3 regions of the [Enterobacter] lignolyticus SCF1 genome follow, and region 3 is predicted to be linked to each of the others. Evidence: predicted binding sites of a transcription regulator. Region 3 holds the regulator's gene; each other region holds the start of a gene.

Region 1 (9,872 bases), 1.0 Mb from region 3:
GTGCCGACCGGGGCGCCAAAGTTGACGTTGTGGCCGCGCGGCAGCACGATTTCGTTGTTTTCAATCACCGTGCTGTGCAGGTTCTCCAGCAGCCAGTCGCTGTCCTTCACCAGGACGGCGGCCACCGACTGGGCAATCCCGGCGGAGGCGCAGGACACCACGGTCGCGCCCTCAACGTCCAGCAGGCGCGCGATGTACTCTCCGGTCTTGTTGACCAGATCTTTCATTTCGAAGTAGTGGTTCATGCCGTTCATCACCGCCTCGACCACTTCCGGACGCGGCGTTGAAACGCCCAGCGCCGTCATACGGCCGGAGGTATTAATGACTTGTTTTAACTGGTACTTCTCATAAATCGAAGGCATGTTCTGCACTCCCCTGTTCGGTCATATACCCTTTACCCGCGCGGATCGCGGCCAGCGGCACCAGATCCTGGTCCGCCTGCAGGGCGTCGTTTTCTGCATCCACCAGCGTGATAGGCTGGCGTTTTAAGGTGAAAATGGTGAGATCGGCGTCATAGCCCGGCGCCAGATGCCCTTTGTTTTTCAGCCGTACCGCGTCGGCGGCGTGCGTGGTGACGCAGGCAATCACCTGCGGCAGCGACATGCCGAGGGCGAGGAATTTCGCCATCACCCTTGAGAGCGAATGCACCGGCCCGCTGATGCGGTTGCGGCAGTAAATATCGGAGCTGATGGTGTGCGGCAGAATGCCCATCGCGATGGCTTTTCTCGCCACCTCGAAGCTCAGGCTCGCCGTCCCGTGGCCGACGTCAAGCCTGACGCCGCGCCGGAGCGCGCCGGACACCGAAGCGCGCAGCTCGCCTGCGGGCGTCAGGATACGGTTCGGTTTGCCGTTATAGCAGTGGGTGATAATGTCGCCGGAGGTCAGCAGCGCGGCTATCTCATCCAGGTTTGGCGGATTGTTGCCGATGTGCACCATCAGCGGCAGAGAGCCGTTGGCCTGCTGAATCGCCTTGGCGCGCTCAAGCGGCGTAATGCCGTTCTCGCCCACCACGCTGCTGCTCATCCGCGCCTTCAGGCCGACGATAAAATCAGGGTGGCGCTTAATCGCCGCGGCGGCGGCATCGGCGTCAATGTTCTCCATATTCGCCAGCTCGTTTTGCGCAATCAGCCCCACCCGGGAGATGTTGAGCAACGCATAAACGTCGGTGACCGCCTGGCGGGTCAGCGCGTAGAAGGTATCCACATCATCCGCGCCGGTGCTGCCCGCATCGATAACCGTGGTGACGCCGGTGGCGATCCCCACGCTGTCCGGCTCGTCGTGATAAATCGGCGACTGCGGGTAGCAGTGGACGTGAAGATCGATCCACCCGGCGCTGACGTACTGCTCGCCGTTGAGGTCGACGACCTTCGTCGCCGCCTCGTCGATATCGCCCATTGCCGCAATTTTGCCGCCCTGAATGGCGATATCCGTTACCGTATCGTCCACCAGGCGCGCGCGTTTAAGCACTAAATCAAACATCTCTTACTCCTTGCAGACCTTAGCCGATCGCCACCGGGAAGATGGAACCGAGGATCATCGCGCCGAGAATGGCGCCGCCGGTGATCGGCTTCTGCCAGATATAGAACAACAGCGCGCCGGCCAGAGAGCCGATACCAATAGGAATCGACGCGGTCATGGCGCTGAGGATAATCAACGGCCCAAGGAAGCGGCCGGAGGCGTTGCCCGCGCCCATCATGACGTCCGCGCCGTAGGTGGAGTCGCTCTGGTTAATGGTGAACTTACGCGCCAGGATGATGACGTAGCCGATCGCCAGGCCAATCGCCAGACCGGTGACCAGCGACGCGCCGAAGTTCGCTACCGGGAAGACGATCCCGGCGCCCAGCAGCAGCGCCGGAACGCCGAGGCCGACACCGGTCTGGATCGCGCCGCCGATATCGAGGATCCCGACCAGCGAGCCTTCGATGATGCGCGCGAAGAGGAAGCTCGCGCCGAACGCCGCGACCGCGCCGTAGGCGCCCGTGTCGATACCGGCTTTGAGCATCGCCACGAAGGCGACTTCGTTAAACGCGCCGATACCGTAGAGGTAGTACATGTGCGTCCCGGCAAACACGCCGGAGGAGAGCAGACCGACAAAAATCGGGAACGACCAGTCGGCGTACCAAAAACCTTTATTCTGTTCCATGCGTTATCCCCTTATTTGCCGCTCAGCGCGTTGTGAATCAGATCCAGCCAGTTCGGCACGGTCAGGTGGAAGGATTCGATCATCTTCATGTCGAAGCCGCGGAAGAAGGCGCTCAGCACGAACAGGGCGACGATCGCGGACATCATCACTTTGGTGACGCGATGCCAGCCGCTCTCTTCAACGCCTTTACCAATCAGGATGCCCAGCACCAGGCCCGGGACGGCGTTGCCCATAATGAGCTGCGCGGCGCCGCCGAAAATGGTGGCCCAGAAGCCGGATTTTTTACCCGCGTCAATCGCCGCCAGCCAGAAGATAACCGGCATCACGGTGTTGACCAGCAGGTTGGCCGCCGGTACCAGCACTTTGACCGCCGTGACCTGCAGCGCCGCCGGAACGGCGGAGGCGGTGGAGTTAAGGAACGCCACCACAATCATGCCGATGATGCCGCAGGCGATAGCCATTTTTTTCGGGTCGTGCAGCGTTTGCGCGACGTTGCGGTTTTTCATCATCAGCGCCGCCGCGCCCCAGTTCGGGATAATGCGGTGGTCAACGTCCTGGGTGAAGGCGCCTGCGGCGACCGACGATGCCCAGGCGTTAAAGAAGAAGCCGAGACCAAAAGAGAAGTGTGAAGCCGGGTCGCCCTCGCAGGAGTTGAGTTCGCCCAAAGTACGAAATGCCCCCATCCCTTGCGTGGTGGGTGCATGAAACATGCGCGCAGCGCCTGCGCCCACGCCGACGCCTACCAGGCCGCCGATAATGAGCGATTTTATTAATATAATTAAGAACATGTGTCTGCCCTTTTCCTACCCTGCTATCTGTCGCCAGAGCCGCCAGCGCGTCGGGTATGAGTTATTGAGACGTGACGAACTCCACCTTGTCGAGGTTTAGCGCAGTCACGCTGACGGTTACATCCAGTTCGACGCTGAACGTGCGTCGTTCCCGGCGCAGAAAGAAGAACAAGAACGCCTCTTTTCGCACCGCTTCCCGCGCATGAATCACCTCCACATCCTGGGGTTCAATACGCAGTAAGATATGCGGCGATGCTTTCATCACCGCGGCCTGAACATGGCTCAGGGCATCCGCAAAGGCGCGTGCTTTGGCCTCGCCTTTGCCCTTGACCCTCACCGTTGTGGTGAATTGTTCTTTCATACTTAAGCGCCGTATTTTTTCTGCCAGGCCTGCACCAGACGCTCGCCCAGCTCTTCTTTATCCATGAAGCCGAAGCCCAGCACGTTGCAGCCTTCGTTAATCGCCGTTACGCCCTCATCCACAGAGCGCATGCCGTACTTCGCCTTGTAGCCGTATTTGGTCTGCGCGGTGATAGCGCCTGCGCCGCCGCTGCCGCAAAACGAGATGCCGAAGGTCGCGTTTTCCGCTTTCATTACGTCGCCAAGCTTCATATCTGCGGCAACGCCTGGCACTACAACGGCGCGGCCGCCCGCTTTCTCAACGCCTGCGGCGACTTTCTGACCTTTGCCCAGACGATCGCCAATCACTACGGTAATTTGTTCCATGTTTTGCTCCTTACAGGTTTTCTTTCGCCACTTCGAAGTGCACTGACAGCAGCCAGGCCTCTTCATCCGGAAGATTGCCGAATGCGGCGACCACTTCGCGGGCAAGCGTCATTGAATCGGGTGAAATTTCTTCGAACAGGCTGGCTTCGACTTCCGGCAGCGGCTCACCGGTAATCGACCGGTGCGCCATGGCGCGGACATGCGATGTCAGCATTTGCTCCTGGACCGCGTTCGGGATGATGTCGTGACGTTTGAGCAGGCTGTACACCTCGCCCAGCATGCGTGTGGCAAGCTCTTCTGTCCGATTCCCGACGTCGTTATTCACTACTGCGTTGTTCACTCATCTGACCCCATTAATTGCGTCTGATATACAACGTAGCCCTGGGGGATGTCGGTTTGTAGCGAGTTGTTTTCCACTTCGAAGTGGAAAGGCGGGCAGCAAGAGTGATCTGTTCCACATAATTCGGCTGAATACGTACTTTTCGCTAAATTACTGTGATGAACATCACGTGAAGATGCTGAATTGCGTCGGGAAAATAAAATGAAAAAGCGTGCGCTGGATCGCAGGAAATAAGCGTCTCTTATGAAGGAAAAGCAGGAAACGCGAAGAAAACGCCCCGTTGCGCTGCACGGGGCGAGAAGGATTTAGCGGTACTTCTGATGGTAGGTGTTGCGGGTGGCCGCGATATCGGCCGCCACCGCCTGGGCTTCCTTCAGCTTGCCTTCATCAACGAGCTTCAGCGCGCTGTCGATCTGCCCGATCAGCGTGTCAAAGCCGTGGCGGTAATCTTTCATTTCCGCGCTGTCGGCGGCTTTACCTTCCAGCTTCGACGGCGTCTGCTTCTGGGCGTCCTGCGCGGCGGTGCGCATTTTGGTCAGCGCGGTTTTGAGCTCGCCCGCGTTGTCGCTTTTCTGCACCACTTTCAGGTTTGTCGCCAGGACTTCCATATCGTCGCCGATATCCGCAAACGCCGGAGCCGCAGCCCCCATCGCAAGCGTTGATACCGCCAGAATAGCCAAAAGTTGTTTACGCATTGCTCACTTCCTTTTTGTTTTTAAAGGCGCAGCAGGTCGCGCCGGTATATGCATTTATTGCCCGGCGATTTTCATCTCCGGCAGCAGTACACTACCACACTGGATATTGCTACGAGTCTCAATATCATCAGCGATGGTGACGATATTACGCCACATATCCTGCAGATTTCCGGCAATGGTGATTTCACTGACGGGATACTGGATCTCGCCGTTTTCCACCCAGAAGCCTGACGCGCCGCGGGAATAGTCGCCGGTAATGCCGCTTACACCCTGGCCCATCAGCTCCGTCACCACAAGGCCGGTTCCCATCTCTTTAAGCAACTTTGCAAAACTCAGGCCGCGGCCCGCAATGCGCCAGTTATGGATGCCGCCCGCGTGCCCAGTGCTCTTCAGCCCCAGCTTGCGCGCGGAGTAGTTGGTCAGCAGCCATTGGGTCAGCACGCCGTCTTTGATGATGTCGCGACGCTCGGTGCGCACGCCTTCGCTGTCAAACGGCGTGGACGCCAGCCCTTTTCGCAAATGCGGATGCTCTTCGATGGTCAGCCAGTCCGGCAGGATCTGTTTACCCATGGAGTCCAGCAGGAAGGTCGATTTACGGTATACGGCGCCGCCGGCAATCGCGCCCACCAGATGGCCGAACAGGCCGGTCGCGACCTCGTTGGCGAAAATCACCGGCGCCTGCATGGTGGCAAGCTTGCGCGGCGACAGACGAGACAGCGTGCGGCGGGCGCACTCGGCGCCGACCCACTCCGGATTTTGCAGATCTCCCATGGCGCGGCCGATGGTATAGGCGTAGTCACGCTCCATCTCGCCGTTTTCTTCGGCAATCACGCAGCTTGAAAGCGAATGGCGCGTGGAGCAGTAGCTTTGCAGCATGCCGTGGCTGTTGCCGAACACCTTGATGCCGTAATGGCTGTTAAAGCTGCCGCCTTCGGTATTGGTGATGCGCTTGTCGACGTCGAGCGCCGACTGCTCGGCGCGCGCCGCCAGCTCAATGGCCTGATCCGGGGTCACCTCCGCCGGGTGGAAGAGGTCGAGATCCGGCGCGTCAAACGCCAGCAGCTCTTTTTCCGCGACGCCCGCGAACGGATCCGGCGAGGTGTAGCGCGCGATATCCAGCGCCGCCTGCACGGTGCGGGCAATGGCGTCCGGGCTTAAGTCCGTCGACGATGCGCTGCCTTTACGGTTCTGATGGTAAACCGTAATGCCAAGCGCCCCGTCGCTGTTGAATTCAACGTTTTCCACTTCGCCGTAGCGCGTGCTGACGCTGATCCCGGTCGATTTGGTGACCGATACTTCTGCGCCATCAGATTTGCCTGCCGCCAGCTCCAGCGCGGTGGAGACGGCCTTTTCCAGCGCTTTACGCTGTTCTGCTACCTGAGTGATGACTTTCATCGCTAATGCCATAATGTAGAGGTAAGTTTAGTGAAGTCTAACAGAGAACCGTTTTTCAGTGCGCACCTTAACTGGTAACATGAGCCTCTTTTTTAAGGAGCCTGAGATGACAAAGCAGCCCAAAGACTGGCTCGACGACGTGCCCGGTGACGACATCGACGATGAAGATGATGAGATTATCTGGGTCAGCAAAAGCGAAATTAAACGCGACGCCGAAGAGTTAAAACAGCTCGGCGCAGAAATGGTTGAGCTGGGTAAAAACGCGCTGGATAAAATCCCGCTGGATGACGATCTGCGCGCCGCGATTGAGCTGGCGCAGCGCATCAAGAAAGAGGGCCGCCGCCGCCAGCTGCAGCTGATTGGCAAAATGCTGCGTCAACGCGACGTCGAGCCGATTCGCCAGGCGCTGGATAAGCTGAAAAACCGCCATAACCAGCAGGTCGCCCTGTTCCATAAGCTGGAGCATCTGCGCGATCGCCTGATTGTCGACGGCGATGATGCGGTAGCGGAAGTGCTGAACCTGTGGCCGGAGGCCGATCGCCAGCAGCTGCGTTCGCTTATCCGCAATGCACAGAAAGAGCGGGACGGGAACAAGCCGCCGAAGTCCGCGCGCCTGATTTTCCAGTATCTGCGCGAACTGGCGGAAAACGGCGAGTAAGCCGCTGCGATTTTGTGCCGGACGGCGGCGTAAACGCCTTATCCGGCCTACAGAATCACGCAAAATACAGGCCCGGTTAAGCACCGGGCTTTTTTTTACTCTGCGGCTTCGGCTTTTTTCGCAAGGCCAGCCAGCAGCTTCTGGTGGATACCGCCAAACCCGCCGTTGCTCATCACCAGAATGTGATCGCCCGGCTGCGCGGTTTTGACAATCATGTCCGCCAGCGTATCCACGTCAGCACTCCAGTGCGCAGGCTGGACGCAGGCGTCCGCCACTTCCGCTACCTGCCACGGAATATGCTGCGGCTGCAGCAGGAACACCTCATCGGCGCGTCCGAGCGACGGCGCGAGATCGTCTTTGCACACGCCCATTTTCATGGTGTTGGAGCGCGGCTCCAGCACGGCGATAATCCGCGCCGTACCGCCGACTTTGCCGCGCAGCGCCTGCAGCGTGGCGAGGATCGCCGTCGGGTGATGGGCGAAATCGTCATACACCGCAACGCCGTTGGCTTCGCCGCGCAGCTCAAGACGGCGGCGGGCGTTGATGAACGAACCCAGCGCCTGGGCCGCATCGCCCGGCTGCACGCCAACGTGACGCGCGGCGGCAATCGCCATCAGGCCGTTGTTCATATTGTGCTCGCCGACGAGGCCCCACTTCACCTCGCCGACCTTTTCACCGTCCAGCCATACTTCCCATTCGGACGCGTCGGTGCTGATTTTTTTCGCCTGCCAGTGGCCCTGCTCGCCGACCAGCTCCTGCTCGCTCCAGCAGCCCAGCGCCAGCGTCTGCTTCAGATTGATGTCGCTTTCCGGCCAGATAATCCGTCCCTGCCCCGGCACGATGCGCACCAGGTGATGGAACTGTTTCTGAATGGCTTTCAGGTCGTCAAAAATGTCCGCATGGTCAAACTCAAGGTTGTTGAGGATGAGCGTGCGCGGGCAGTAGTGGACGAATTTGGAACGCTTGTCGAAGAAGGCGCAGTCGTATTCGTCCGCTTCGATAACAAAGAACGGGCTGTCGCCCAGCCGCGCGGAGACGTCGAAGTTCCCCGGTACGCCGCCGATGACAAAGCCGGGCTTGTAGCCGCAGGCTTCGAGGATCCAGGTCGCCATCCCGGCGGTGGTGGTTTTACCGTGGGTACCGGCTACCGCCAGCACCCAGCGATCGCGCAGCACGAAATCGTGCAGCCACTGCGGGCCGGACATGTACGGAATGTTCTTTTCCAGCACCGCTTCGACGCACGGATTACCGCGGGTCATCGCATTGCCGATGATCACCAGATCCGGCTGCGAATCGAGCTGGCTGGCATCATAACCCTGAATTAAATCAATACCCTGCTGCTCCAGCAGCGTGCTCATCGGCGGATACACATTGGCGTCCGAACCCGTTACTTCGTGGCCCAGAGAGCGCGCCAGCATTGCCAGACCGCCCATGAAGGTGCCACAGATCCCCAAAATATGAATGCGCATACGTCATTATCCTTTCTTTTAGCTGGCGCACATTTTACCCACATGTGAGACGGCTGAGAAACGCATTTCGGGTAAATCCGTATTTAGCTGGCGCGATTCACCTGAGCGCGACGGATGAAATATTTGTTAAGATTGTTGCGGTCGCTTTACTCCATATAAATTGCAGGGAAAGTGTTATGAAAACGTTAGGTGAATTTATTGTCGAAAAGCAGCACGAGTTTTCGCATGCCACGGGTGAACTCACTGCTTTGCTGTCGGCGATAAAGCTCGGCGCCAAGATCATCCACCGCGATATCAATAAGGCCGGTCTGGTCGATATCCTGGGTGCCAGCGGTGCTGAAAACGTACAGGGCGAGGTGCAACAAAAGCTCGACCTGTTCGCCAATGAAAAGCTGAAAGCTGCGCTGCGGGCGCGCGATATCGTGGCCGGTATCGCGTCGGAAGAAGAAGATGAGATCGTCGTTTTCGAAGGCTGTGAACACGCCAAATACGTTGTGCTGATGGACCCGCTTGATGGCTCCTCCAACATCGACGTTAACGTCTCTGTCGGCACCATTTTCTCCATCTATCGCCGCGTTACTCCGGTCGGTACGCCGGTAACGGAAGAAGACTTCCTGCAGCCTGGTAACAAGCAGGTGGCGGCCGGTTATGTGGTGTATGGCTCCTCCACCATGCTGGTGTATACCACCGGCTGCGGCGTTCATGCCTTTACCTACGACCCGTCGCTGGGCGTTTTCTGCCTGAGCCAGGAACGCATGCGCTTCCCGGTAAAAGGCAACATGTACTCCATTAACGAAGGCAACTACATCAAATTCCCGGCGGGTGTGAAAAAGTACATTAAGTTCTGCCAGGAAGAGGACAAAGCCACTCAGCGTCCTTACACCTCGCGCTATATCGGTTCCCTGGTTGCGGATTTCCACCGTAACCTGCTGAAAGGCGGGATTTACCTCTACCCAAGCACCGCCAGCCATCCTGAAGGCAAACTGCGCCTGCTGTACGAATGCAACCCGATGGCGTTCCTCGCCGAACAGGCGGGCGGTAAGGCCAGTGACGGTAAAGAACGCATTCTGGATATCCTGCCGTCAAGCCTGCACCAGCGCCGCCCGTTCTTCGTCGGCACTGAGCATATGGTCGACGACGTCGAACGCTTTATCCGCGAATACCCGGACGCGTAAAAGCGCCCCTGCCCCTCTCCCCGCCGGGGAAAGGGGCAATTCCTCAGGAGGCCTGGAAACGGAACGACGCCATCGCCTCCAGCAGCTCGCGGGATTGTTCCTCCAGCGATCGGGTCGCCGCCGACGACTGCTGCACCAGCGCCGCATTCTGCTGCGCGGTTTCATCCATCTGGCTCACCGCAATGTTCACCTGTTCAATACCCCGGCTCTGCTCCTGAGAAGCGCTGGCAATTTCGCGCATCAGTTTGGTCATCCGCATCACCTCAGAGGCGATTTCGTCCATGGTTTCCCCCGCCTGCTGCGCCAGATCGCTGCCTTCGCTGACGTGGGTCTGGGAATCACTGATGAGCTGGCGAATCTCTTTTGCCGCATCGGCGCTGCGGCTTGCCAGGTTACGCACCTCACCGGCAACCACCGCGAAACCGCGCCCCTGTTCGCCCGCCCGCGCCGCTTCAACCGAGGCGTTCAGCGCCAGAATATTCG
Region 2 (9,872 bases), 1.2 Mb from region 3:
TGGAATTTTGGCCAGGCGCCCGCCTTCTCCCATCTGCTGGACGAGCGTTTTAGCTGGGGCGGCGTCGAGCTGCATTTTGACGTTGAGAAAGGGCATATCACCCGTGCGCAGGTCTTTACCGACAGCCTGAACCCGGCGCCGCTGGAAGCGCTGGCGCAGCGTTTGCAGGGCTGTTTGTATCGCGCGGATATGCTGCAGCAGGCGTGTGATGCGTTGTCAAAAGATTTCCCGGAACAGGAAAAAGAGCTGCGGGAACTGTCGGCGTGGATGGCCCGCGCAGTGCGCTGATAAAAAGCCGGATGGCGGCTGCCTTATCCGGCCTACGGAACAGGTAGGCCCGGTAAGCGTAGCGCCACCGGGCACAACAGCGTTTACTCTTTATCGCCCAGCAGAACGGATTCCAGCGCGATTTTAATCATGTCATTGAAGGTGGTCTGACGCTCAGCGGCAGACGTCTGCTCGTGCGTACGGATGTGGTCAGATACGGTGCAGATGGTCAGGGCTTTCGCGCCAAACTCAGCCGCCACGCCGTAGATGCCCGCCGCTTCCATTTCCACGCCCAGGATGCCGTATTTTTCCATCACGTCGAACATTTCACCGCCGTCCGGCGCATAGAACAGGTCGGCAGAGAAGAGGTTGCCCACGCGCGCGTCAACGCCCAGCGCTTTCGCAGCGTCCACCGCGTTACGCACCATGCCAAAGTCGGCAATGGCCGCAAAGTCATGATCTTTAAAACGCAGACGGTTCACTTTGGAATCGGTGCACGCGCCCATACCGATAACCACGTCACGCAGCTTAACGTCCATGCGAACAGCGCCGCAGGAACCCACGCGAATGATTTTCTTAACGCCGAAGTCAGTGATCAGCTCTTTGGTGTAGATAGAGCAGGACGGGATCCCCATACCATGACCCATGACGGAGATTTTGCGGCCTTTGTAGGTACCGGTGAAGCCCAGCATGCCGCGAACGTTGTTCACTTCACGCACGTCTTCGAGGAAAGTTTCTGCAATGTGCTTCGCACGCAGCGGGTCGCCCGGCATCAAAACTACGTCTGCGAAATCGCCCATTTCTGCGTTAATGTGAGGAGTTGCCATCTTCAGTTCCTTTTTATTTAATTTCTCCCTCTCCCTGTGGGAGAGGGTCGGGGTGAGGGCATCAGACCGCACCCAACATGATTCAGAACATGGCCTTGCCATATTCCATGTCGGACGTACCAAAGTATTTCGCCAGCGTCTGGCCGATATCCGCGAAGGTTTCGCGATGGCCGAGCGAGCCCGGTTTTACTTTCGGGCCGTACACCAGCACCGGAATGTGCTCACGGGTGTGGTCGGTACCGCTCCAGGTCGGGTCGCAGCCGTGATCGGCGGTGAGGATCAGGATGTCATCCTCCCCTACCTGCGCCATCAGCTCCGGCAGACGGCGGTCAAACAGCTCCAGGCCTGCCGCATAGCCCGCCACATCGCGACGGTGGCCCCAGGAGGAGTCGAAGTCGACAAAGTTGGTGAACACAATGGTCTTATCGCCAGCGTCTTTCATCTCTTTGATGGTGGCGTCAAACAGCGCGTCCAGACCGGTGGCTTTCACTTTTTTGGTGATGCCGCAGTTAGCGTAGATATCCGCGATTTTACCCACGGAGACCACGTGGCCGTCTTTCTCGTCAACCAGCTTCTGCAGTACGGTCGGCGCCGGCGGCTCAACGGCCAGGTCGTGGCGGTTGCCGGTACGCTGGAAGTTGCCCGCTTTGTCGCCGATGAACGGACGCGCGATCACGCGGCCGATGTTGTAACCGCCTTCGGTCAGCTCTTCACGGGCTATCTCGCACAGCTCATACAGGCGATCCAGGCCAAAGGTCTCTTCATGGCAGGCAATCTGGAACACGGAGTCAGCAGAGGTATAGAAAATCGGCTTGCCGGTTTTCATATGCTCTTCGCCGAGCTGGTCCAGAATCACGGTGCCGGAAGAGTGGCAGTTGCCGAGGTAGCCCGGCAGGTTAGCGCGCTTAACCAGCTTATCCAACAGTTCCTGCGGGAAGCTGTTGTCGTGATCGGAGAAGTAGCCCCAGTCGAACAGTACCGGCACGCCGGCGATTTCCCAGTGGCCTGACGGGGTGTCTTTACCGGAAGAGAGCTCATGCGCCCAGCCGTATGCGCCCACCACTTCGGCGTTAGCGTCCATACCGGCTGCGATGTTACCGGTAGAACCCTGATGCGCTTTCACCAGGCCCAGACGGGTCAGGTTAGGCAGATTCAGCGGGCCTTTACGGCCATTGTCCGCTTCGCCTTTTGCACAGGCTTCAGCAATGTGGCCCATGGTATCAGCGCCGACGTCGCCAAAGCGCGCCGCATCTTCTGTCGCGCCGATGCCGAAGGAGTCCAGCACCATAATAAATGCACGTTTCATATATTCTCTATTCTCCGTACTTAGTGCTTCATAAAAATTCGATCAGATCAGTATACCGCTATTCGGTGATACGGCGATAGACCGAAGGCAAGCTTTCCGGCGCTTTATCGTCAAGCTTAATGGCCGCTTTGACCGCCTTCGCCGCTTCCTGCCAGCTGTTTTCGTCTTTGGCGTGGATAACCGCCAGCGGACGCTGTCCGTCAACGCTGTCGCCCAGACGCGCCATCCCGGTAAAGCCGACGCTGTAATCGATAGTATCGGAGGCCTGGCGACGACCACCGCCCATAGAGACGACCGCCATGCCGAGCGCGCGGGTATCCATGGCGCTGACAAAACCTTCGGTATCCGCATAGACCGCCTTGCTCAGCATCGCCGTCGGCAGGTATTTCGCGTAATTTTCCACGAAATCGGTCGGTCCTTTCTGCGCCGCCACCATGCGGCCAAAGATTTCCGCCGCTTTGCCGTTATCCAGCACCGCCTGCAGTTTGGCGCGGGCTTCGCTATCGTCTTTGGCAAGCTTGCCGGAGATAAGCATCTCCACGCACAGCGCCATAGTGACGTCGAACAGGCGCGGGTTGCGGTACTCGCCGGTCAGGAACTGCACCGCTTCGCGCACTTCGACGGCGTTGCCTGCACTGGAGGCCAGCACCTGGTTCATGTCGGTCAGCAGCGCGGTAGTGCGCACGCCGGCCCCGTTGGAGACGCCAACGATGGCCTCGGCAAGCGCTGCAGAAAGCTCGTAGGTCGGCATAAAGGCGCCGCTGCCTACCTTCACGTCCATCACCAGCGCATCCAGCCCTTCCGCCAGCTTTTTCGCCAGAATCGAGGCGGTGATCAGCGGAATGGAGTCGACGGTCGCGGTGATATCGCGAGTGGCGTAAAAACGTTTGTCCGCCGGGGCAAGCGAGCTGGTCTGGCCGATAATCGCCACGCCCACGTCTTTAATAATGTCGCGGAAGCGGTTGTCGTCCGGGAAGATATCGAAGCCCGGAATGGCTTCCAGTTTGTCGAGCGTGCCGCCGGTATGACCGAGGCCGCGCCCTGAAATCATTGGGATATAGCCGCCGCAGGCAGCGACCATTGGCCCCAGCATCAGCGACGTAACGTCGCCCACGCCACCGGTGGAGTGCTTATCCACGATCGGGCCGTTGAGGTTAAGGCTTTTCCAGTCCAGAACGGTTCCTGAATCCCGCATCGCCATGGTCAGCGATACGCGTTCCGGCATCGTCATATCGTGGAAGAAAATGGTCATCGCCAGGGCGGCAATCTGCCCTTCAGAGATGGTGTTGTCGCGGATCCCGTTAATAAAGAAGCGGATCTCTTCGTCGCTTAATGCGTGACCATCACGTTTTTTACGAATAATTTCTTGTGCGAGAAACAAGGTAACCTCCATGCGGAATCGGGGGAAATGTGGCGGGTGGCGCTACGCTGACCCGCCCTACGATCCTGTAGGCCGGATAAGCGAAGCGTCATCCGGCATTGTCTGGCAATCAGTAGCTGCTGGCGCTCTTGCCGTCGCCGTGACCCAGCGCTTTCAGCAGGCTTGCCAGCAGGCTGGAAGCGCCAAAGCGGTAGTGGCGTGAATCCGCCCAGTCGGCGCCGAACAGGTCGTCGGCAATCGCCAGGAATTTCTGCGCATCTTCCGCCGTACGCACGCCGCCTGCCGGTTTGAAGCCGACGGTTTTCTCCACGCCCATATCGCGAATCACTTCCATCATGATGCGCGCGCTTTCCGGGGTCGCGTTAACCGGCACTTTACCGGTAGAGGTCTTGATGAAATCCGCACCGGCTTTGATGGAAATTTCAGACGCTTTACGAATCAGCCGCTCTTCTTTCAGCTCGCCGGTTTCGATAATGACTTTCAGCAGCACGTTTGCCGCAGCGCAGGCGTCTTTGCAGGCCTTCACCAGTTCAAAACCCACCGTCTCGTTACCGGCGATCAGCGCGCGGTACGGGAACACGACGTCCACTTCATCGGCGCCGTAAGCAATCGCGGCACGGGTTTCCGCCAGCGCGATATCGATATCGTCGTTACCGTGCGGGAAGTTGGTGACGGTCGCAATGCGGATGTCCGGCGTGCCCTGTGCGTTCAGCGTTTTACGTGCGATCGGAATAAAACGCGGATAAATACAGATAGCGGCAGTGTTGCCTACCGGGGTTTTCGCCTGATGACACAGCGCGATCACTTTCTCATTCGTGTCGTCGTCATTCAGGGTGGTCAGGTCCATCAGTTTTAACGCACGCAGGCTGCTTGCAGTCAAATCAGTCATGTTATCTCCGAAATCGTCAATTATTTACCTTGCAGGTCTGTGACTATTTTAACACCGACCCACATCCACACTTCGATCCTCATCACAGTTAATGAAAACTGAATGCAAATTTGCATTACTGAGATGAGATGCAAATCACCTTTTATGGCACCCCCAGGGGAAGATGGATCAAAAGTCGCTCTTGCCCTTTTCACTACAATGACCCTATCGCCCACGCGCCTGAGGAACCGCTATGTCTGACGAATTTGAGCAACGCTGCCAGAATATTGTGACAAGTAAAACGCTAAGCCCGGAACAAAAACGCCACTTTCTGGCGCTTGAGGCGGAAAACGCCCTGCCCTATCCGGCGCTCTCCGCTGACGCCCGCGCCGCGCTGGACGACGGCGTCATTTGCGATATGTTTGAAGGGCATGCGCCTTACAAACCCCGCTATGTGCTGCCGGACTACGCCCGCTTTCTTGCCAACGGCTCACAGTGGCTGGAGCTGGAGGGCGCGCAGGATCTCGACGATGCGCTGTCGCTGCTCACCATCCTGTACCACCACGTGCCTTCCGTAACCTCGATGCCGGTGTACCTCGGCCATCTCGATGTGTTGCTTGCGCCGTATGTTAGAATTCTAACATAAGAAGAGATCGATATTCGAATAAAACGTTTCTGGCGCTATCTCGACAGAACGCTTCCTGACGCCTTTACCCACGTCAATATCGGCCCGCAGGATACCCCCGTCACTCGCGCTATTTTACGCGCTGATGCTGAGCTTAAGCAGGTCGCGCCTAACCTTACCTTTATCTATGACCCGCAAATTACGCCGGATTCCCTGCTGCTTGAGGTCAGTAAAAACATTTGCGAATGCAGCAAGCCCCATATATCTAACGGCCCGGTGAATGATAAAATTTTCACAAAAGGCGACTGGGGTATCGTCAGCTGTTACAACTCGCTGCCGCTGGCGGGCGGCGGCAGTACGCTGGTGCGCCTCAATCTGAAAGCGGTCGCCGAGCAAAGCCGCTCAGTAGACGACTTCTTTGGCCGGGCGCTGCCGTGGTACTGCCAGCAGCAGATTGACATCATCGACGCCCGCTGCGCCTTTCTCTACGAACAGTCGCACTTCTTTGAGAATAGCTTCCTGGTGACGGAAGGGCTGATAGACCCGCAGCGCTTTGCGCCAATGTTCGGCATTTACGCCCTCGCCGAAGCGGTCAATCTGCTGTGTGAAAAAGAGGGTACCGCGGCGCAGTATGGTAAAGACGATGCGGCAAACGCTCTTGGCGTACGCATCAGCGCGCAGCTCGCTGATTTTGTTGAGAACACGCCGGTGAAATTTGGCTGGCGGCAGCGGGCGCTGCTGCACGCGCAGTCCGGCATCAGCTCCGACAGCGGTACCACCCCCGGCGTGCGCATCCCCTACGGCGAGGAGCCGGACCCGGTCAACCACCTGCTGACCGTCGCGCCGCATCACGCTCACTACCACGCCGGCATAAGCGACATTTTGACCCTCGACGAGACGGTAAAACGCAATCCGCAGGCCGTGATGCAGCTCTGCCTTGGCGCCTTTAAGGTCGGCATGCGCGAGTTCAGCGCCAACGTCAGCGGCAACGATCTGGTGCGCGTGACGGGCTACATGGTGCGCCTGTCGGATCTGGAGAAATACCGCGAAGCGGGCTCGCGCACCAATACCACCTGGCTCGGCGAAGAGGCCGCCCGCAACACCCGTATCCTGGAACGCCAGCCGCGAGTGATTAGCCATGAACAGCAGATGCGCTTTAGTCAGTAAAATCATCCCCTTCTCCTGCGTCGACGGCCCGGGCAGCCGTCTGGCGCTGTTCCTGCAGGGTTGCAATTTACGCTGTAAGAATTGCCACAACCCGTGGACGATGGGGCGCTGCAACGACTGCGGGGAGTGCGTCCTGCACTGCCCGCACGGCGCGCTGAGCTTTCAGGCCGGGCGAGTGTACTGGCAGGAGGCCGACTGCCAGCAGTGCGATACCTGCCTGCATATGTGTCCGCAGCAGGCGACGCCGATGGCGCAGCAGATGTCGGTCGACGACGTTCTGCAGCAGATCCTCAAAGCGTCGCCGTTTATCGAGGGCATTACCGTCAGCGGCGGCGAAGCCACCACGCAGCTGCCGTTTATCTGCGCGCTGTTCGAACGGATAAGCATGACGCCCGCCCTGAGCCATCTGACCTGTCTCGTCGACAGCAACGGCGAGCTGGGCGTGAGCGGATGGGAAAAACTGCTGCCGCTGTGCGACGGGGTGATGGTCGATCTCAAGGCCTGGGACGATCAGGTGCATACGGCGATAACCGGACGCGGCAATAGCCGTATTCGGGAAAGCATCCGCTGGCTGGCGGAGCGCGGAAAACTGACCGAACTGCGGCTGCTGGTTATCCCCGGGCACAGCGACTACCTGCAGGCGATCGGCCCGCTCAGCGCATTTATTCGGTCGCTGGGGGAGGTGCCGGTCCGGCTTAACGCTTTTCATGCCCACGGCGTGTACGGGGAGGCGCAGCAATGGCGCAGCGCCCGGCCGGAGGATGTGGAACCGCTGGCGCAGGCGCTGCGGGACCGGGGGATAAGCCATCTCCTCCTCCCGGCATGCTACTTATAAGCTGGCAAACAATTTGTTCGTATTGCGGATGAGCGCATCCGCAATAGCGGCCGGCGCTTCGCTACGCAGCTCGCACAGCGCAGCAAATACCTGCGCGGCGCGTTCAGGGCGGTTCGGTTGGCCCTGAAAGCCGTTTAGCGGCATGTCCGGCGCGTCGGTTTCCAGCAGCAGCGCAGAGAGCGGAAGACGCGCCATCACCTCGCGCGTTTTGCTCGCCCGCGGATAGGTTATCGTGCCGCCGACGCCGATGTAGTAGCCCAGCTGCACAAAGCGCTCCGCCTGCTGCAGGCTCCCGGCAAAACCGTGCACCACGCCGGTGCGCGGCAGGTTATGCCGTTTCAGGTGCATCGCCAGCTTGTCATGGGTTCGCCGGGAGTGGAGGATGACCGGTAAATCATAGCGTTTTGCCAGCGCGAGCTGAGCGTCAAGCACCGCCTGCTGGCGCGTGAACTGCGGCGCATCCCGATACAGATCGAGGCCAATTTCGCCCACCGCCACCAGCTTTTCCGGCTGCTGTTTCAGCCAGTTTTCCAGCACCGCCAGGCTCTCGTCATCATGCTGTTCAATTACGATCGGGTGCAGCCCCAGCGCAGCGTACAGCGGCGCATGGTTATCAACAAGCGCCATCAGCGCCGCAAAGCGGGATGCCTGCGTCGCCGGAATGATTATCTGCTCAACGCCAGCCTGTGCGGCGCGCGCCAGGCTCTCCGGGACATCATCAACAAAGGGGGGAAAATCAAAGTGGCAATGGGTGTCGATAAAACGCAGGCTCACGCCGAATCCTCATTATCAAACTGCGCGCCGTGCTGAACGTCGTTCGCCGCGGCGGCAGGCGTCGGGATAACCGATGCCCGGGTGGCGCTGCGCGGCGTATAGCGGCGAAGCGGCGGCCTGTCGGCAAGCAGCTTACCCATGGTCGCCAGGAAATAGCGTCCGCACTGACGGCCGGTATTATAATCCTCCAGCAGCGCCGGAAGACGGCTGCCGAGCGCCATGCTGCGCAGCGGCTTAGGCGGATAAATCTCCAGAACCCGGATTTTACCCGGCGGTTTCTCAATAAACCGCTGAATGGCATGGTACGTTTTTTCGTGATGCTGCACCAGATTCACGTACGGCTGCAGGCTGCTTTCGCCAAGCCAGCGCTCCATACGCTTAAACCACTGCGGGGTGTAATACATCTGCGAAGGCACGGTGCGGATAACCACAATGGTTTTTGCGCCGCGCTTCGCGGCCTCCTGCACCGGAACCGCGTCGCTGACGCCGCCGTCCAGGTAGTTCACTCCGTCCAGCGTCACCCCGGTACGGTAAAAGCCCGGGATCGCGCTGGAGGCGCGGAGAAGATCGAGCCAGGTCTGGTTGGTCGGCGCAAAATAGCCCGGGGTATAGTCGTCGCCGCGACAGGCGCACATAAAGAACGCTTTTCCCTCGTCAAAGCGTCGTGCGGCAACGTCCATCGACAGCGGCATTTTATGGGCGGTGGTTTCAACCAGCCAGTCGAGATCGATAAGGTTTCCCCCACGCACGAAGCGCATCGGGTCAAAAAAATCTCGCGTGGTGGTGTAGCGGGTAATCACCTTACGCGCATAGCCGGGCTGGTTGCAGACGTAGGCGGAAAGATTTTGCGCCCCCGCGGAGGTGCCAAACCAGGCGTCGAAAGGGTTAAACGTCGCACGCATGAACTCATCCAGCACCCCGGCGGTAAAAATGCCGCGCTGACCCCCGCCCTCGCAGACCAGCGCCATCGGCCCTGGACGGAAAGGCGAGACGGAGAGCGGAGCGATGTTTCCAAGCGTCACTGGAATTCGCTGTCCCACACTGCTTTCCTGTGTTGATTTTGTTGTCACACCACCATAACGCAGTTTTCACCGCTCTGGCACCAATAAAGCCAGTCCGCTGGACTGGCTTTATGTTACGAAGAATGAACAAACGCGCGGTGCGCTAAGGGCGTCGGCGTCCCATAAACAGGCTCGCAAGGAACAGGATAATCCCGACGATAAAGACGATTTTTGCCGCGCTGGCCGCAGCGCCCGCCAGGCCGCCAAAGCCCAGCGCCGCCGCAATCAGCGCGATAACCAGAAAGATAATGCCCCAACGAAACATACGCTCCTCCTTCCACCATCGCTGATATCCGCCGCCGGGTAAGCTCAGGCGCCCACGCGGCTGGCCCGAATTCCCCGCCAGGCGGGAGTGCTGCCGTCATCCATGAACTTGCCGACTTTACTATAGAACACAATTGCCGACTCGCTCAGGAAACGCGCGAAAAACAACCGATATGGGGGGCGACGCGGCGCAATTAAGAACTTTCCGCGGTGGAATCAATGGGCAGGATGGCAAGAAGAGCACGGCGGGCGCCGTGCTCTGAGGAGGATTAGTGCTCGCGCGTTTTACGGAACGTCACGTCAGGATAACGCTCCTGCGTCAGGTTCAGGTTAACCATGGTCGGCGCGATATAGGTGAGGTTATCACCGCCGTCCAGCGCCAGCTGCACTTCGTTTTTACGCTTAAACTCTTCGAATTTCTTCACGTCGGCGCTTTCCACCCAGCGAGCGGTCGCCACGTTGACCGATTCATAAATCGCCTCAACGTTGTATTCGCT
Region 3 (9,872 bases):
TTCTGAATCGTTGAATTCTGGTTGCCATGTAATGATTTTTTATGCATATTTTGTGATTATATTTTCATAATCACAGCAGCATAAGAGGACCGACATGGCGACCGTTCAACCCGCAATTACCCGCGCGACTTTTGATGAAGTGATCCTCCCTATCTATGCCCCGGCGGAATTTATTCCGGTGAAAGGGCAGGGAAGCCGTGTGTGGGATCAGCAGGGCAAGGAGTATATTGATTTCGCGGGCGGCATTGCCGTAACGGCGCTGGGGCACTGCCATCCGGCGCTGGTGGAGGCGCTCAAGCGCCAGGGCGAAACCCTGTGGCACACCAGCAACGTGTTTACTAACGAACCGGCGCTGCGTCTGGGGCGTAAGCTGATTGATGCGACCTTTGCCGAGCGCGTGGTGTTTATGAACTCCGGGACCGAGGCCAATGAAACCGCCTTTAAGCTGGCGCGCTACTATGCCTCAACCCGCCACAGCCCGTATAAAAGCAAAATTATCGCCTTCCATAACGCCTTCCACGGGCGCTCGCTGTTTACCGTCTCCGTTGGCGGACAGCCGAAATACTCCGATGGCTTCGGTCCCAAACCGGCCGATATTATCCATGTGCCGTTTAACGATCTGCACGCCGTTGCCGCGGTGATGGATGACCATACCTGCGCGGTGGTGGTGGAGCCGATTCAGGGCGAAGGCGGCGTGACGGCGGCGACGCCCGCGTTTTTGCAGGGTCTGCGCGAGCTGTGCGATAAGCATCAGGCGCTGCTGGTGTTTGATGAGGTGCAGTCCGGCATGGGGCGTACCGGGTCGCTGTTTGCCTATATGCACTACGGTGTGACCCCGGATATTCTCACCACCGCGAAAGCGCTGGGCGGCGGTTTTCCGGTCAGTGCGATGCTGACCACACAGGATATCGCCAGCGCCTTTCATGTGGGGTCGCACGGCTCAACCTATGGCGGCAACCCGCTGGCCAGTGCGGTCGCCGGGGCGGCATTTGACATTATCAATACGCCTGAAGTGCTGAACGGCGTGAGCGCCAAACGTGAGCAGTTCGTCGGTCATTTGCAGCAGATAGACGCGCAGTTTGATGTCTTCAGCGAGATCCGCGGGATGGGGCTGCTGATCGGCGCCGAGCTAAAACCGCAGTACAAAGGGCGCGCGCGCGAGTTTTTACACGCGGGCGCGCAGGCGGGAGTGATGGTGCTTAACGCCGGGCCGGACGTAATGCGCTTTGCGCCGTCGCTGGTGGTGGAAAGCGCGGACATCGATGAAGGGATGGCGCGCTTTGCCCGTGCGGTCGGCGCGGTGGTTAGCGCTCGCTAAGCCGGGTGCGCAGCCAGATCCCATGACGCGGGCGCTGGCGCCAGGCCACCGACGAAATGGTGTGCATGGTGCTGAGGTGGCCAAGCACGCGCTGCAGGTGCTGCTCCATGGTGCTTAACGGACCATGGGACAGCATTTCAGGCGACTCCATGATGTTGGCATCGTTACTGCCGCCGGGCTCGTCATACTCAAGGCGCTGCTGGCAGCGCTGCAGAGCGATTTCGCACGACTGCAGGTAGCGCTCGGCCAGATCCGGCGTCAGCATATTATGCTCGCGCGCCAGCGTGGTCATGGCGTTGATATGTTCGACGATAAACTGGCTGTGGGTCACCCACAGCTTCATATCCGCCAGATAGTGCGAATTGAAGCCGGGCTCCTGCATGGCCTGGTTGAGCGAGTTAAACAGCGCGTTGTGAGCCTGATTGACCCGCATACGCTGGTAGGCGAGCGTCGGCGCCTGCGGGTCATCGCTCAGGATCAGACGCATCGCGTCCTGGTCGGCCTCCAGCGCGTCGTGGGCGTTTTTGCGCAGCAGGCCGCTCTGCCACTGCGGCCAGAGCCAGACCATCCCGCCAAGCGCTATCAGACAGCCTATTACCGTATCGATAAAGCGGGCGACGATAAACTGCTCGCCGTTGAGGGTCAGCAGCTGCAGCGTGTACACCGCCGTGACGGTAAAACCGACCATCGCCCAACCGTAGTTTTTCCGAATCGTCAGGTAGCTGATGAGCGTAATGAGCAGCATCGCCGCCAGAGTGTAGCCTTCCGGCACGTGGAAATGCAGAGCCCCGGCGGCGATAACCAGTCCGACCAGCGTTCCCGCCGCCCGGTGAAAGATTCTGACCCGGGTCGCGCTATAGCCGTTTTGCGTCACAAACAGCACCGTCATCATTATCCAGTACGGCTTCGGCAGATGCAGCGCCACCCCCATCAGGCTGGCGACGCTCAGCATCACGCTGATGCGCGCGGCGTTGCGAAAGGCCGGTGATTTAAGCGACAGATAGCTTCTGAGCGCAGGGATCAGCGGCAGGCGACGCTCTTTATCCGCCATAAGATTGCGCGGGTACAGCGGCCGCTGGAGGCGCAAAACGCGCGCGATCCGGCTGAAGTGCCAGGCGCAGAACTGCCCGACCGGGTTATCCGGATGCTGGCGGGCGATTTTTTCCAGCGCGCCTATTTGTTTGTCCATTGAAAAGCGCTGCGGGAAGCGGTGGTAGAGGATATCGTCAGCCATTACCCGCAGGCGCGCGGCGACCGTCTGCGCGTTCCAGCGGATCACCGCTTCGGCGTGGCTGCGTTCGACCAGCTTCTGCACCTCTTCCGGCAGGTGCAGGCTGACGGAGATATGCTCCTGCAGATCCATCGCCATCTGAAAAGCGCGCAGCAGGCGCTTATATTCGCTGTTCTTATTGGCCGCGAGCATGTGCAGCTGCTGGTAGCACTGGGTGATCAGGTCAACCGCCTTTTGCTGGCGGTTCAGCAGCGGCGGCAGCGCGGTCGACGGGTCGGTATGCTGGGTCAGCAGGCTGTATTTGGCTTCGCAGTAGTCGGCAAGCTGGCGGTAGAGCAGGCTGAGGGATTCTCTTAGCGGCTGCTCGCGCCACAGGGTGAACCAGAACCAGTTAAATACGCCGTACCAGAGGGTGCCGCAGGCGTAGATCAACAGCGGCTCCCACACCGGCATATTGCCCGCAAGGCTGAGCGTAAAGATGGCGGCGATGAGCGAGGCCGGGAGCAGGCGCGCGTGCAGGCTGCTGAGCTCGGCGGTGACGCCGAGCGTCATGGCAAGCCCGGTGAGGATCAGCGGCAAAGGAACGTCCTGCGCCAGCAGCAGCTGTACCGCCAGGCTGCAGCCGGCAAACAGCGAGCCGCCGATAATCAGGCGCTTGAAAAAGCGCTTATGGGGCGTGTCGAGGCCGGCGACGTTGCAGCAGGCGGGGACCAGGGAAAACAGCAGACCGTAGTTCAGGTAGCCCAGGAACAGGCCGACGGCAACCGGCAGGCAGAGCACCAGCGTCTGCCGCAATGCGTAGTTAACTTCGGGGTGATAAATCAGTCGGCGCCACATGAGTATAAAGACAAAAACGGCGTGTTGCGGGGGCAATACGCCGTGTGGTGGACTTAGCGGGTACCGTAAACCACGATGGTTTTACCGTGGGCGGAGATCAGGTTCTGATCTTCGAGCATTTTCAGGATACGGCCTACCGTTTCGCGAGAACAGCCCACGATTTGACCAATTTCCTGACGGGTGATTTTGATCTGCATACCGTCCGGGTGCGTCATGGCGTCCGGCTGTTTCGCCAGGTTCAGCAGGGTTTGCGCGATACGACCCGTAACGTCCAGGAAGGCGAGGTTGCCGACTTTTTCAGAGGTCACCTGCAGGCGACGAGCCATCTGAGAAGAGAGGCGCATCAGAATATCCGGGTTAACCTGGATCAGCTGACGGAATTTTTTGTATGAAATTTCAGCCACTTCACATGCAGTTTTAGCACGTACCCAGGCACTACGCTCTTGACCTTCTTCAAACAGGCCTAATTCACCGATGAAATCGCCCTGGTTCAGGTAAGAGAGGATCATCTCTTTCCCTTCTTCATCCTTGATGAGTACTGCAACGGAGCCTTTCACGATGTAATACAGCGTTTCTGCTTTTTCACCCTGGTGAATCAGCGTGCTCTTCGATGGGTACTTATGAATGTGGCAATGAGACAAGAACCATTCAAGAGTCGGGTCTGTTTGCGGTTTGCCAAGCACCATGCGCGGTTATCCTCTGTTATAAGCTTTCTCCAGCGGCAGCAATGAGATTGCCACTGGCTTTGCAATCGTATCCTTCCCTGTACCTGGGAAGTCGGCTGTCGGATTTTGATGCAGCCTGTAATTGAGATGTCCTCTGCATACATGCAGTACTTCAATGTATTACTGTAGCATCCCGACTGTTTTAGCATAGCTTTCGCCGCATGTCTCCTGGTGTCTCGCTTCAGCATGACGCAGGTCGCCTTCCGTTGCGAGAAATGTTATGTACGCGTAATCTGTCAGAAAAAATGCAACCAGGAGTTAACGAATATGCAAGCGCGAGTGAAGTGGGTCGAAGGTTTAACCTTTCTGGGTGAGTCAGCTTCCGGCCACCAGATCCTGATGGATGGCAACTCCGGTGATAAAGCGCCAAGCCCGATGGAAGTCGTGCTGATGGCGGCAGGCGGCTGTAGCGCTATTGACGTGGTGTCGATTCTGCAAAAAGGGCGCAACGACGTGACCGACTGCGAAGTGAAGCTGACTTCCGAGCGCCGCGAAGAGGCGCCGCGCCTGTTTACCCACATCAACCTGCACTTCATCGTGACAGGCAAAGCGCTTAAGGATGCGGCCGTATCGCGCGCGGTGGATCTTTCGGCGGAAAAATACTGCTCGGTGGCGTTAATGCTGGAGAAAGCGGTGAATATCACGCATTCATACGAAGTGATTGAGGCGTAATGGAGGGGGCATCGTGCGCGTTGATGCCCTCATCCTGACCCTCTCCTGACCGGGAGAGGGACTATGATCAGGCGATCCGCTTCCCTTCCATCAGCCGCTGCACCAGCGGCGTCATGATAAGCTCCATTGCCAGCCCCATCTTGCCGCCCGGCACCACCAGCGTATTCATATGTGAAATGAATGAGCCCTGCAGCATGGCCAGCAGCCATGGGAAGTCAATGTCTTCCAGATTGCGGAAATGAATCACCACGAAGCTCTCATCCAGCGAGGGGATGCCTTTGGCGGCGAACGGGTTCGAGGTATCGACCGTCGGCACGCGCTGGAAGTTGATATGGGTGCGCGAAAACTGCGGCGTGATAAAGTTGATGTAGTCTTCCATTGAGCGCACTACCGAATCCATCACCGCTTCGCGGGAGTGGCCGCGCTCGCTGGTATCGCGAATGAGCTTTTGGATCCACTCCAGGTTGACGATGGGCACCACGCCGACCAGCAGGTCCACATGGCGCGCCACATCGTGCTGCGGCGTCACGACGCCGCCGTGCAGCCCTTCGTAGAACAGCACGTCGGTAGGCTCCGGCAGCGGTTGCCAGGGGGTAAAGGTTCCCGGCACCTGGTCCCAGGGTACCGCTTCATCGTAGGTGTGCAGGTATTTGCGCGACTGGCCGCTCCCCGTTTGCCCGTAGGTGGTAAAGGTCTGCTCCAGCAGGCCAAAATCATTAGCATCCGGACCGAAGTAGCTGATATGACGGCCTAAATCGCGCGCCTTACGGATGGCCATGTCCATCTCCGGACGGGTGTAGCGGTGAAAGCTGTCGCCTTCCACTTCCGCCGCGCGGAGGTTCAGTTGGGCAAAGATTTTACGAAAGGCGAGGCTGGTTGTGGTGGTTCCTGCGCCGCTGGAGCCGGTTACGGCGATCACCGGATGTTTGGCTGACATGTCGAACAACTCCCTGAATAAGCAATTGTTTTAGTATAGTCAGCCGCGAAACTGGGTGCGGGGCATAATATTGACCGTCTCGTGCAGTTCTGACCACACCAGTACGGCTTCCCCGCGTTGTAGCTGTTGTTTGACGTCGGCGACCTTGTCTTCAAGCGTTCGTTCATGTTCACCATAATCGGTGCCTTCACGCAAGACAAAGCTTTCAATCAGATTATCCAGCGTCTGCGGATCGAGTTCCTGCCAGGGAATGATCATGGCGCGGCTCCTAACCAGCGCGTCAGCCAGTCCGGAATGCGTTGTTCCAGCCACATCTGCGGGCGCCGCGGGGTGCCGCCGACAAAGCCTACGTGACCGCCATGCTCCGTCAGCTGATACTGAATATTCGCTGGCAATTCTTCCTGAGCGGGAATGGAGTGATGATCCATAAACGGATCGTCCTTCGCGTGGATAATCAGCGTCGGATGGGTTATCTGGCTCAGCACCGGCATTGCGCTGCACTGGCGATAGTAGTCTATCGCATCGGCAAAGCCGTGGATTTTCGCGGTGATCAGATCGTCGAAGTCGCGGATGCGGCGCACGCTCTTGAGCTGTTTAAGATCGACGGGCAGCGTGCCGGGATACGCTTTGAGCTTGCGCGAGGCGTTCGCTTTGAGCAGATTCAGCAGATAGCGCTGGTAGACCCGCGAGAAGCCTTTATCCATGTGGTAGCTGCAGGCCTCGAGCATAAACGGCGCGGAGACGATAACCGCGGCATCCAATGGCGCGCTGGCGCCCTCTTTGGCCAGCAGGCAGGCGAGCATATTGCCCCCCAGCGAGTAGCCGACGGCCGCGGTCGGCACCGTACCGAATTCACGGCGCAGCCAGTGTAAAAACCAGGTGCCGTCTTCTGTTTCGCCGGAGTGGTAAATTCGCTGATTGCGGTTAGGTTCGCCGCTGCAGCCGCGGAAATGCATCACCACGCCGAGCCAGCCGCGCTGTTTCGCGGCATGAATCAATCCGTGGGCGTAGGGGCTGTATAAGCTGCCTTCAAGGCCGTGGAACACCACCAGCCGCGGTTTGTGTCTCGCCTGCTGCGGGTCTTCACTCCAGGCGAGATCGACAAAGTCGCCGTCGGGAAGATCAAGCCGCTGCCAGTGCGGGGTGAATTTTAACCGACGGCGGATCAGCCGCGGGATCATCGTTTGCAGGTGGCGGTTACGCACACCCCGCATCGGGATGAAATCAGCGCTGTTTGCGGGCGGTAGTTCGAAATCTACTGGGGTAATTTGAGCCATAACGGTGCGATGTTATCAAGATTCTACGTTTTACTATACCGCCAGACAGATTTCGTGTTTATGAATTCGAGCCAGAATTAACTTTCCTGCATCATTTGCTCAAGCTGCTCCTGCGCGTCTAACCAGGCCATTTCACACTCTTCAAGCCCGGATTTCGCGCTGGCCTGCTGCTGTAAGCACTCTGCCAGTTCCGCTTTTCGCTCGACATCATACAGCCCGCTGTCTCCCAGCTTCTCTTCCGCTTTCGCCAGCTGCGCGTGCAGCTTTTCCATCTCTTTTTCCAGACGGGCAATCTCTTTACGCAGCGGCTGCGTCTGGGTACGGAGCTCCGCTTCCCGGCGCTTCTGGTCTTTACGCGCCTGGGCGCTGTTGGCGTTATCCTTTGGCGCGTCATCAGGCTGGCTTTCCTGCTTTTGCAGGTCGCTCAGCCACTGCTGGTAATCCTCCAGGTCGCCGTCAAACGGCTCAACCTTGCCGTCGTGGACCAGATAGAGATCGTCGGTGGTGGAGCGCAGCAGGTGACGGTCGTGCGAAACGACGACCAGCGCGCCTTCGAAATCGATCAGCGCTTCGGTCAGCGCCTGGCGCATATCCAGATCGAGGTGGTTGGTCGGTTCGTCGAGCAGCAGCAGGTTCGGACGCTGCCAGACGATAAGCGCCAGGACCAGACGCGCTTTTTCACCGCCGGAGAAACGCTCGGTGTTCTCCGTCACCTTATCGCCCTGAAAGCCGAAGCCGCCGAGGTAGTCGCGCAGCTTCTGCTCCAGCTCCTGCGGCGCCAGGCGCGCCAGATGCTGCAGCGGAGACTCATCGGCGCGCAGATACTCGAGCTGATGCTGGGCGAAATAGCCGAGCTTGATGCCCTTCGCCAGGCCAATCTCGCCGTGCATGGGCTGCAGCTCGCCGGCCAGCAGCTTGATAAGCGTGGATTTACCGGCGCCGTTACGCCCCAGCAGACCGATGCGCGAACCCGGCACCAGGTTGAGCTTAATGGAGTCCAGAATGGTGCGTTCGCCGTAGCCGGCGCTGACTTTCTCCATCTTCAACAGCGGGTTGGGCAGGCTCTCCGGCGCGCGGAAGCTGAAATGAAACGGGTTATCGACGTGCGCCGGGGCGATCATCTCCATGCGCTCCAGCATTTTGATGCGGCTCTGGGCCTGTTTGGCCTTTGAGGCTTTCGCCTTAAAGCGGTCGATAAAGCTCTGCAAATGCGCCACTTTTTGCTGCTGGCTTTCGTACATCGACTGCTGCTGGGCAAGGCGAGTCGCGCGCTGAATCTCAAACGATGAGTAGTTGCCGGTGTACTCGAACAGGGTCTGCTGTTCGATATGAATAATTTTGCCCACCACCGGATCGAGGAAGTCCCGGTCGTGGGAGATGAGGATCAGCGTGCCCTGATAGCTCTTCAGCCACTTCTCCAGCCAGATAACGGCGTCGAGATCGAGGTGGTTGGTCGGTTCGTCGAGCAGCAGCAGGTCGGAGCGGCAAATCAGCGCCTGCGCGAGGTTGAGGCGCATACGCCAGCCGCCGGAGAAGTCGCTGACCGGGCGCTCCAGCTGTTCGTTGCTAAAGCCCAGACCGTGCAGCAGGCTGGAGGCGCGCGAGCGGATAGTCCAGGCGTCGATGGCGTCGAGCTTGCCGTGAACGGTGGCAATGGCGTGGCCGTCGTTGCGCGCGTTGGCGGCATTCAGTTCGGCTTCCAGCTGGCGATATTCGCGATCGCCGTCAATGACGTACTCCAGCGCCGGTTGCGCCAGCGCCGGGGTTTCCTGGTTGACCCAGGCCAGCTGCCAGTTGCCGGGAAACGTAAAGCTACCGGCATCCGCGGCTATCTCGTTTTTCAGCAGCGACAGGAGCGTGGATTTCCCACAGCCGTTTTTGCCCACCAGGCCGACTTTTTGGCCCGGGTTAATGGTGGCAGTGGCGTTATCCAGCAGGACGCGCACGCCGCGACGAATTTGTAACGAGGAGAAAACAATCATAAGGCGCCGTATGTTCAGACTATGTTAAATTGTCATTATGATAATGTAAGGTGTGGTTCCATTGCCGCACCGGGGCGCCATGGTAGCCCAAAACGACAACAATACACAAAACCGGGAGGGGGTGATGTCAAAGACAGCGAAAGTTTTGCTGCTGTATGCCCATCCGGAATCACAGGACTCGGTGGCAAACCGGGTTTTGCTCAAGCCGGCGCGGCAATTAGAAAATGTGACCGTACACGACCTGTACGCGCACTACCCCGATTTTTTTATCGATATTCCGTATGAACAGGCGTTACTGCGCGAGCATGACGTTATCGTGTTTCAGCACCCGCTTTATACCTATAGCTGCCCGTCGCTGCTGAAAGAGTGGCTCGACCGGGTATTAAGCCGCGGTTTTGCCAGCGGAGCCGGGGGGAATCAGCTGGCGGGAAAGTACTGGCGTAGCGTCATCACCACCGGCGAGCCGGAGGCGGCGTACCGCTACGATGGCCTCAACCGCTATCCGATGAGCGATATTCTGCGTCCGTTCGAGCTGACGGCCGCAATGTGCCGTATGCACTGGATGACGCCCATCATTATCTACTGGGCGCGCCGTCAGCCGCCGGAAGAGCTGGCAAGCCATGCCAAAGCGTATGGCGAATGGCTGGCGTCACCCATTACCCCGGGAGGCCGATGATGGAAGGAACAGGTCTTCTGCTGGCGGGCGTGCTGTTTTTGTTCGCCGCCGTTGTCGCAGTGCCGCTGGCGGCGCGCATCGGTATTGGCGCTGTGCTGGGGTACCTGCTCGCCGGGATCGCTATCGGCCCCTGGGGGCTTGGGTTTATCAGCGATGTGGAGGAGATCCTTCATTTCTCCGAGCTTGGGGTGGTGTTCCTGATGTTTATCATCGGCCT

The links. The regulator CRP, encoded in region 3, controls carbon source genes, mostly activating them, when cyclic AMP is high. The targets are predictions, from matches to a motif close to ATGTGANNNNNNTCACAT.
Region 1: the regulator CRP is predicted to act here: its motif matches at 4,100-4,117, upstream of ENTCL_RS19600 (glycine dehydrogenase).
Region 2: the regulator CRP is predicted to act here: its motif matches at 4,794-4,811, upstream of deoC (deoxyribose-phosphate aldolase).

What each region holds. Positions count from the first base shown of each region.
Region 1 covers NC_014618.1:4,220,601-4,230,472, forward strand. The annotation lists gene ENTCL_RS19570 (DgaE family pyridoxal phosphate-dependent ammonia lyase) at 1-362, opposite strand, end outside; gene ENTCL_RS19575 (amidohydrolase/deacetylase family metallohydrolase) at 346-1,479, opposite strand; gene ENTCL_RS19580 (DUF4310 family protein) at 1,499-2,143, opposite strand; gene ENTCL_RS19585 (DUF4311 domain-containing protein) at 2,155-2,931, opposite strand; gene ENTCL_RS19590 (DUF4312 family protein) at 2,993-3,292, opposite strand; gene ENTCL_RS19595 (SFCGS family glycine-rich protein) at 3,295-3,657, opposite strand; gene ENTCL_RS19600 (glycine dehydrogenase) at 3,668-3,997, opposite strand; gene cybC (cytochrome b562) at 4,303-4,692, opposite strand; gene pmbA (metalloprotease PmbA) at 4,747-6,099, opposite strand; gene yjgA (ribosome biogenesis factor YjgA) at 6,194-6,745, shown strand; gene mpl (UDP-N-acetylmuramate:L-alanyl-gamma-D-glutamyl-meso-diaminopimelate ligase) at 6,841-8,214, opposite strand; gene fbp (class 1 fructose-bisphosphatase) at 8,391-9,389, shown strand; gene ENTCL_RS19630 (methyl-accepting chemotaxis protein) at 9,433-9,872, opposite strand, start outside.
Region 2 covers NC_014618.1:4,034,423-4,044,294, forward strand. The annotation lists gene lplA (lipoate--protein ligase) at 1-288, shown strand, start outside; gene deoD (purine-nucleoside phosphorylase) at 372-1,094, opposite strand; gene deoB (phosphopentomutase) at 1,177-2,400, opposite strand; gene deoA (thymidine phosphorylase) at 2,459-3,781, opposite strand; gene deoC (deoxyribose-phosphate aldolase) at 3,891-4,670, opposite strand; partial or broken gene ENTCL_RS18735 (YjjI family glycine radical enzyme) at 4,903-6,441, shown strand; gene ENTCL_RS18740 (YjjW family glycine radical enzyme activase) at 6,413-7,276, shown strand; gene ENTCL_RS18745 (metal-dependent hydrolase) at 7,271-8,050, opposite strand; gene ENTCL_RS18750 (patatin-like phospholipase family protein) at 8,047-9,090, opposite strand; gene ENTCL_RS23205 (DUF1328 family protein) at 9,215-9,376, opposite strand; gene prfC (peptide chain release factor 3) at 9,645-9,872, opposite strand, start outside.
Region 3 covers NC_014618.1:402,548-412,419, forward strand. The annotation lists gene pabA (aminodeoxychorismate synthase component 2) at 1-14, shown strand, start outside; gene argD (bifunctional acetylornithine/succinyldiaminopimelate transaminase) at 95-1,318, shown strand; gene ENTCL_RS01845 (YccS/YhfK family putative transporter) at 1,305-3,386, opposite strand; gene crp (cAMP-activated global transcriptional regulator CRP) at 3,440-4,072, opposite strand; gene ENTCL_RS01855 (OsmC family protein) at 4,379-4,783, shown strand; gene ENTCL_RS01860 (phosphoribulokinase) at 4,851-5,720, opposite strand; gene ENTCL_RS01865 (YheU family protein) at 5,760-5,978, opposite strand; gene ENTCL_RS01870 (hydrolase) at 5,975-6,997, opposite strand; gene ENTCL_RS01875 (ABC transporter ATP-binding protein) at 7,075-8,979, opposite strand; gene kefG (glutathione-regulated potassium-efflux system ancillary protein KefG) at 9,104-9,655, shown strand; gene kefB (glutathione-regulated potassium-efflux system protein KefB) at 9,655-9,872, shown strand, end outside.